2 regions of the Photobacterium sp. DNB23_23_1 genome follow, and region 1 is predicted to be linked to the other one. Evidence: riboswitches for the same ligand, from Rfam matches in the RefSeq annotation. Region 1 holds a riboswitch; the other holds the start of a gene.
What was found. Region 1 has a riboswitch for manganese ahead of ACVA53_RS12625 (calcium/sodium antiporter). Riboswitches for the same ligand answer to the same signal wherever they lie in the genome.

Region 1 (3,793 bases):
TCAACTTGGTGCAGTTTCATCTTGATATCCCTATATGGATGAAAAGCGATATTATCTTTGTGTTGTTAAATCATTATTTAATAACTCATCAGACCAATCAAGCAGGAAATGGCTTACATTAGCACGAGGTAGATCAAGCGCATTGGCCACCTTTACAGTGTAAATGGTGAGCGAATATGAATAAATAATTTATGTCATAGCAAAAGAGCCAAGTAGAAAGTAGTGGCATAACCGGATGTTCATTTTATATATCAATGCCTTGCCACTAGCGCGGTTATGCCGGTAAATAGTTACACGATTGAACTGGCGATATACCACATATAAGTAATGAAGATGATCAATAGTAATCCACCACCCACTCGGCTGACTTGATAACTAGCCGTCGTATTACTAGTGAAGCGTTGTTTTGCTACTGCAAACATTAACATCCCACCCAGCACGGCTGTAAGCAGTGCCATCACCGGTAAGTCTCGGCTTAAAATTTGCGGAGGCAGTGTCAAACCATCATCAATAAGGGCAGGGAAAGCAATGACACCTAAGAGATTAAAAATATTTGAGCCGATGACGGTTGCAAAAGCGATGTCATGCATTCCCCGCTTCACAGCTGCAAGAGCGGCGGCGAGTTCAGGTAAGCTAGTGCCAAATGCAATGACAGTTAAGCCAATTGTCAGTTCGCTAATTCCGGCAATGACAGCCAATTCAACGGCTCCCCACACCATCAGCTTTGATGATGTAAGTAAAATAACAAGCATGATGATAGATTCAAGAGCCGCTCGGGCTTTTGAAATGTTGAGGAAATCTAACTCTTCAGGTTCTGAATGCTCATGCTTTACTGAATAGGCGAGATACAGGCAATACACCAGAAGGCCAGAAAGGAGGATCGCACCTTCAACTATGGCGAGTTTTCCATTCAACATTAATAAGCACGACAGCATCATTGTAATGGCCAGTATAGGGTACTCACGCCGGATGAAACGAGAATGGACAAATAAGGGTTTAAACAGAATACAAACCGATATTACTAGGCCAATATTGATGATGTTCGAACCTAGTCCATTCCCTACTGATAGCTCGCCTGCACCATTGATAGCTGCAGTCGCTGAGACTAATAGTTCTGGTGCGGAAGTACCAAAGGCAACTACAGTCATACCGATAAAGGCAATGGATATATTACAGTGCTTGGCAAAGGTGGCGGATGATGCGATAAGCCTATCTGCACTAAAGGATAGGAACACAAAGCCAAGAGTTAATGCAGAAAGTGCTAGAAGAAAAGCGTTCATTAGTCTTACTAGAGGCGAGGGCTATAAAAAACACGAACAACCCCACACCTAGCCCTCGCATTTGGTGTGTGATTGTCCGAGTCTCGCTGGGCTACCTGAAATATTGGTAACTGGTTACGCCATGGCATGTTGCCAAATATGTTGACGTAACCTTTTGCATAAAGTGCAAAATAGCTACTCCCTCAAACTGAGGCGTATTATACGTAACGATTTCAGTCTGACTATAGGTTGTCGTTAAAAGAAATGTAAGTGTTAGTAACTGATAGGGAAGGGTGCAAGCCATGGGTTAGCTTGCACCAATTGATGCTCATTTAGTGTTTGCTGTGATCCATCATTTCTTCTTTCATGTCCTCTGGCATATAGGTTGCTTCTTCTACTTTGACTTCAACCTTAACGGTTCCAGCATGTTTGAAGTTCAGGGTTAATGGGAAGCTTTCACCCAATTGTGGTACTTCTTTTAGGTTAAAAAACATAATGTGATAGCCGCCCGGTTTAAGAGCTTGTGAATCATTGGCAGGGATATCTATTTTTTCTACTTCACGCATTTTCATCATGCCGTCTTCATGCATATGTGCATGCAGTTCGGTTTTCCCTGCGATAGGGGACGAAGCACTGATCAGTTCGTCGCCGTTGTTGCTGTGGTTCATAATATTGAAAAAAGCCGCGGCAACCTGTGAAGTTGGCGGTACTTGTTTTGACCAAGGGTGGTCAATATATAAATCGCCTGCTTTGTATTCATGGGCATAGGCTGAGCTGGTAAGTGCGAATAGGCTTCCTAGTAGAATGCTTTTTATAGTTTTCATTATGTTCTCCAATTGGTGTCATGCCAGTTAAATTTTTTAATTTATTTTGTCTTAAGTGCTGACTCAAGATAATGGTGGAGAATGTTTGGGCGCGATCAGGTATAGCCGGTCAGTAATCTGTTTTTGTTGTGATTGATAATCAGCAAGGTGCACTACAAATTGAATGTCGTGAACAAGCGTGTAGCTACCATTGAAAGATAAGCTCCTACTATCGTGAAGTTTGAAGGTAGGGCAGTGTGAATTGTAGTTTTGGTGATCATCGCTGTGCTGGTGTTTGTTTTTTCGTTCAAGGGCAGAGACCGAGACCCAGCGTAATCCCGCTGATGTACAAATCAGGATTTTTTCACCGGTAAGCCAACCGCTTTGCTTCTCAAAGTAATGTGGATTGAGAACAACAACGGAAGAGAGTAGAGATGATGCGATAAGGGCAGCAACCACCAATAAACTGGTCCATTTTCGACTTGTGTTGTTTGGGCTGGTCAAAGAGTAATCGGACAATGGAATATTGGTCGGCATGAAACGGTATTTGTTATTGTTTTGATGCATGAATACTAGCAGGCAATATCAAGCATGTAATTGTTTTTGTTGTGTGTATGTAGACTTATTGAGATCAAAGTACCATGACAGAATGTTATCTGGCGATGGCACGGCTGCGAATAAGAGAATTGGTGGGCCTACTAAAGTGATAGATTTGAGTATACGCCCATTATAAATAGCTTTTGATAAACTCAATATCACCTTCAGCTAACATATAATAGATAAAATTCTGATCTTGCCATGCTGCATGGGTGAGGAGTGGTTTTTCACTAACCAGCATTGCGTTCAAAACCACTGCTTGATTTTCACCAAAAGCACTGAATTTAGTGATAAATAACCAAATATATTTACCGGCCTCGTCCTCTAAGCAAACAATAGACACTTTTTCATTTTCCCATTGCTGTGTGACCCCGCCCAAGGCATGCAAATTATTAAGTGGTTCGGGAGTGATATAGTTAGTTGGCCATCCTGCTTTAGCAAACCCCTTGTTAATTAAATCAAGGTCTTCCACCACTATATCCATTTCATAAGGTTGGGTAGCAAAGGTGATCATGTCTTGCTGGAAGTGTGCAAAGCTGGGTTTGTCTATTGTCGAGAAGTTAAACCATGATAACACTACCAGCAACATTGAAGCTGCTAGCGCCAGCGGTGCCAACCAAGAGCTGTGTTTTGACGTCGTGCTTTTGGGTTCGTATTGCTTCTTAAGTTGCTCTTTTAGATGAATGGGAATAGCAATGTCATCAAACTGAGCACTGATAGCATCTTCGTTTTCTAAGTGTTTTCTGTACCATACTTTAAGTTCAGGGTTGCTCTCTACTTGGATTAGAGCTTCCGTGATAGGCTTGGTTTCTTCATCAATATCAGGACGATAAAGTCGTAATATCGACTTGATTGTATTGCTGTCCATTACTCTGCTCCTACTTGCTCCAAGCTATCGTCGAAGTCGGTTAAATCTGATTCAATGATCTTGTATAACATTGCTTTACCTCTTGATACTCTAGATTTAACTGTGCCTATTGGAACGCCAATAATATCTGCAATCTCTTGGTATGAGTGCTCCCGCATATACAACAAGATTAAAGGAGTGCGGTAAAACTCAGTCAAACTCGCAATAGCAGCGAGAGCCTTATTTGGGTCAATGCACTGATTATCATGGCATTCCAGCTCTTCTGC
Region 2 (3,793 bases), on a different contig from region 1:
TGTAATGAAGCACAGTACGCTGTAGATAGTCAGGCGATCCATTTGAGTCAACATAGCTCCTCCTAATCCTTCAGAAGACAAACGTTAACGACCTGTTAAATAAGTTACACATTTTACTTTGATTTGCCAAGCCTTATTGATTAATTCTTGCCCGTAAGTATGATCACGGTCTTCAACAGAAGATATAGATGCTATGACTGCTATTTTTGACAATCCCACCCACAGCTTGGAAGCAGAAGGACTTCGCTGCCCTGAGCCGGTGATGATGGTGCGTAAAACCGTAAGGAAAATGGCCGAAGGCGATACCCTGCTCGTTACTGCCGATGACCCCTCAACAACAAGGGATATTCCAAGTTTTTGCCGATTTATGGATCACACCTTGATCGCAGCCGAAACGGAAAGCCTGCCTTACCGTTATCTGATCAGAAAAGGCACCAACTAACCCCCCAATCAAAAAAGGCAGCTCGATGAGCTGCCTTTTTACTATTTGGGTACCTGCTAGTCGCTAGTCATCATTTCGATAAGAGTCACGCAATTGTCGGTTGGCCTTCTCAAGCTCATGACGCAAATCGCGGATCTCCTTTTTCATCGGTAACACATAGCGCAAACGCACCAACGCATCCACCGATAGGTAAGTCGTCACAATTGCCCCGACAACCATAGGTAACCACATATCTGTCAGCACCATCCCAAGAATATTCAGCGCCAACGCGAAATGGAACAACCAGAATTGACTCTGGGGTGATATTGCAAGAAAACGGTTCATAACCCCCTCCTGTACAGCGACAACCGTCCATAAATTCTGGTTTCAACATATCACGCTAACCTTCCCGGCTCTGCTGCCATGCTCACACTTTAAGCCCTTGTTATTAATGAGTCATATGGGCTTGTGAATTGGGCTAAAGAACCTATCAGTTTCACGTGAAACACAGCGTCTGAAATTACAGCCCCAGCGCAGCCGCCACAGCCAAACCGAAGAACAGAGATGCTGTAATTTTGCGAATAAGGCCTAACGGCATACGCTCTGCAGACAGTTTACCGATCAACACCACCGGCACATTCGCCAACAACATACCTATGGTCGTTCCCAGTACAACCCACACCAGAGCATCGCTGTATTTGGCTCCCAGCATGGTGGTCGCCACTTGCGTTTTGTCACCAATTTCAGCAATAAAGAACGCAATAAAGCTGGCTACGAACGGGCCACGGTTCGACACGGCTTCGTCGTCATCCAATTTATCGGGGATCAGAATCCAACCGGCCATGGCGACAAAGCTCACCACCAAGACCCACTTAAGCACTTCAGGGGTTAGATAATCCGCCACTACAACACCGAGCCAGGCAGCCAAGGCATGGTTGGCAATAGTGGCAAAGAAGATCGCTAAAATGATAGGAATAGGTTTACGGTAACGACTGGCCAACAGCAATGACAACAATTGGGTTTTATCGCCAATTTCCGCCAAGGCAACAGAAGTAATAGAAATAGCTAAAACACTCACGACATGCTCTTTGGGGCGAGGATAGTAATAAAAAACCACGGGTAAACGCACACGCCCCACCCCGGTTCATGCTGGTTTACCGATGGTCTCGCCAAACTCACTAGTAGGATAAACGTGAGTCACAAACGCCATGAAGATTTTGCTTCAATTATGTTGACGATTGTCTTGTCAGGACAAGAGGCTACTCCCCAAAGGAGCGGCAATTCTACACACAGCCCCCCGCGATAGCAAGGTACAAAAAAAGAGCCCCATGGGCTCCTTTTAACCAATCAAGGTAATAAATTAACCTTGCGGTGATAGAACGATCTCTACACGGCGGTTTTGTGCACGGCCTTGCTCGTTATCATTCGACGCGATCGGATGCGACTCACCCATACCTTTAGTCACTAGACGGTTACTTGCGACACCGCCGCGTAGTAGCTCGTTACTGACTTCGCTAGCTCGCACCTGTGAAAGGCGAAGGTTGTAAGAGGCTGCACCAGTGCTATCGGTAAAACCATACACGTTGAGCATGGTCTCATTATATTCTTTAGCCACTAACGCCACACTGGACAACGCCTGTTTAGCCTGACCACTTAATGCCGTATCATCGATACCGAAGGTGATCGTATTTGGCATATTGAGCACGATATTATCGCCATCACGGGTGACACTGATACCCGTTGATTGCAATTGTTTACGTAGTTCAGCTTCCTGCACGTCCATGTAGTAACCAATGCCACCACCCAGCGCAGCACCAGAGGCAGCACCGATCAAGGCGCCTTTGCCACGGTCACTCTTACTCGAAGATGCCACACCGATCGCCGCACCAGCAACAGCACCAATGATAGAACCACTGGTCGCTTTTGCCGTTTGCTCTTCACCGGAATACGGGTTGGTTGTAGAACACCCTGTCGCAACCACAGCCGTTGCCGTAGCAAACACCAAGTTACGAATCCATTTGCTAGACTTAGCGCAATTTGTCAAATCCATATTGTTTACCTTATGTCTTCTCGGCTCTAAGCCGATGTCTTTGTGTGCAACGTCTTTGGCAACCCAAAGCTGTTTCATTGGCGAACGTATTGTATCTGTCTACCAACAGTAGATATCAGAACAATGTCAAAAATCCCCATGCCCTACCAGAGCAGACACATTAATTTAAGCAAATTAAACAAAGATGACCAAAAAACATGCACTAGCCCTACTAGCCTAGGGGATGGCGAGGTATACTGGATAGTTACTAAAAATCTCTCAATCCATTAATCACGCGAAGCTGACAATGCAGAAATACGATATTAAAACCTTTCAGGGCATGATCCTCGCGCTGCAGGATTACTGGGGCCAACAAGGTTGTACTATTGTGCAACCTCTGGACATGGAAGTAGGTGCAGGTACCTCTCACCCAATGACATGTCTTCGTGCTCTGGGTCCAGAACCAATTGCAGCGGCGTATGTTCAACCATCTCGCCGTCCGACCGACGGTCGCTACGGCGAAAACCCAAACCGCCTTCAGCACTACTACCAGTTCCAGGTGATCATCAAACCATCACCAGACAACATCCAGGAGCTATACCTGGGTTCGCTGGAAGCACTGGGCATCGACACCAAAGTGCACGACATCCGCTTTGTAGAAGATAACTGGGAAAACCCAACATTGGGAGCCTGGGGTCTTGGCTGGGAAGTATGGCTAAACGGTATGGAAGTCACCCAGTTTACTTACTTCCAGCAAGTCGGTGGTCTTGAGTGTAAGCCGGTGACCGGTGAGATCACTTACGGTATCGAGCGCCTGGCCATGTACATTCAGGGCGTTGACTCTGTGTACGATTTGGTATGGACCGACGGCCCGCTAGGTAAAGTTACCTACGGTGACATTTTCCACCAGAACGAAGTGGAACAGTCTACTTACAACTTCGAACACGCTGATGTTGATTTCCTTTTCACCTTCTTCGACCAGTGCGAAAAAGAGTGTAAAGAACTGCTTGCGCTTGAGACGCCACTGTCGCTTCCAGCGTACGAGCGAATTCTGAAAGCCGGTCATGCCTTCAACCTTCTGGATGCGCGTAAAGCCATCTCGGTTACCGAACGCCAGCGCTACATCCTGCGTATCCGTAATCTGACCAAGCAGGTTGCAGAAGCCTACTACGCATCTCGTGAAGCCCTAGGCTTCCCTATGTGTAAAACAAACAAGTAAGGATACGGCATGAGCGATATGAATTTCCTGATTGAACTCGGTACCGAAGAGCTACCACCAACGGCTCTGCGTACCCTTGCCGAAGCATTTGCAACGAACTTCGAAGCAGAACTTCAAACGGCTG

Region 2: linked by a shared signal. The riboswitch ahead of ACVA53_RS15565 (TMEM165/GDT1 family protein) and the one ahead of ACVA53_RS12625 (calcium/sodium antiporter) in region 1 are both predicted to bind manganese.

The regions. Positions count from the first base shown of each region.
Region 1 is NZ_JBNNXT010000017.1:48,560-52,352, forward strand. It holds gene ACVA53_RS12620 (MBL fold metallo-hydrolase) at 1-20, opposite strand, end outside; gene ACVA53_RS12625 (calcium/sodium antiporter) at 291-1,280, opposite strand; yybP-ykoY riboswitch at 1,286-1,462, opposite strand; gene ACVA53_RS12630 (copper chaperone PCu(A)C) at 1,592-2,083, opposite strand; gene ACVA53_RS12635 (hypothetical protein) at 2,147-2,629, opposite strand; gene ACVA53_RS12640 (hypothetical protein) at 2,790-3,527, opposite strand; gene ACVA53_RS12645 (RNA polymerase sigma factor) at 3,527-3,793, opposite strand, start outside.
Region 2 is NZ_JBNNXT010000025.1:9,094-12,886, forward strand. It holds gene ACVA53_RS15550 (hypothetical protein) at 1-54, opposite strand, end outside; gene tusA (sulfurtransferase TusA) at 194-442, shown strand; gene ACVA53_RS15560 (hypothetical protein) at 506-766, opposite strand; gene ACVA53_RS15565 (TMEM165/GDT1 family protein) at 942-1,499, opposite strand; yybP-ykoY riboswitch at 1,593-1,694, opposite strand; gene ACVA53_RS15570 (OmpA family protein) at 1,782-2,471, opposite strand; gene glyQ (glycine--tRNA ligase subunit alpha) at 2,758-3,669, shown strand; gene glyS (glycine--tRNA ligase subunit beta) at 3,679-3,793, shown strand, end outside.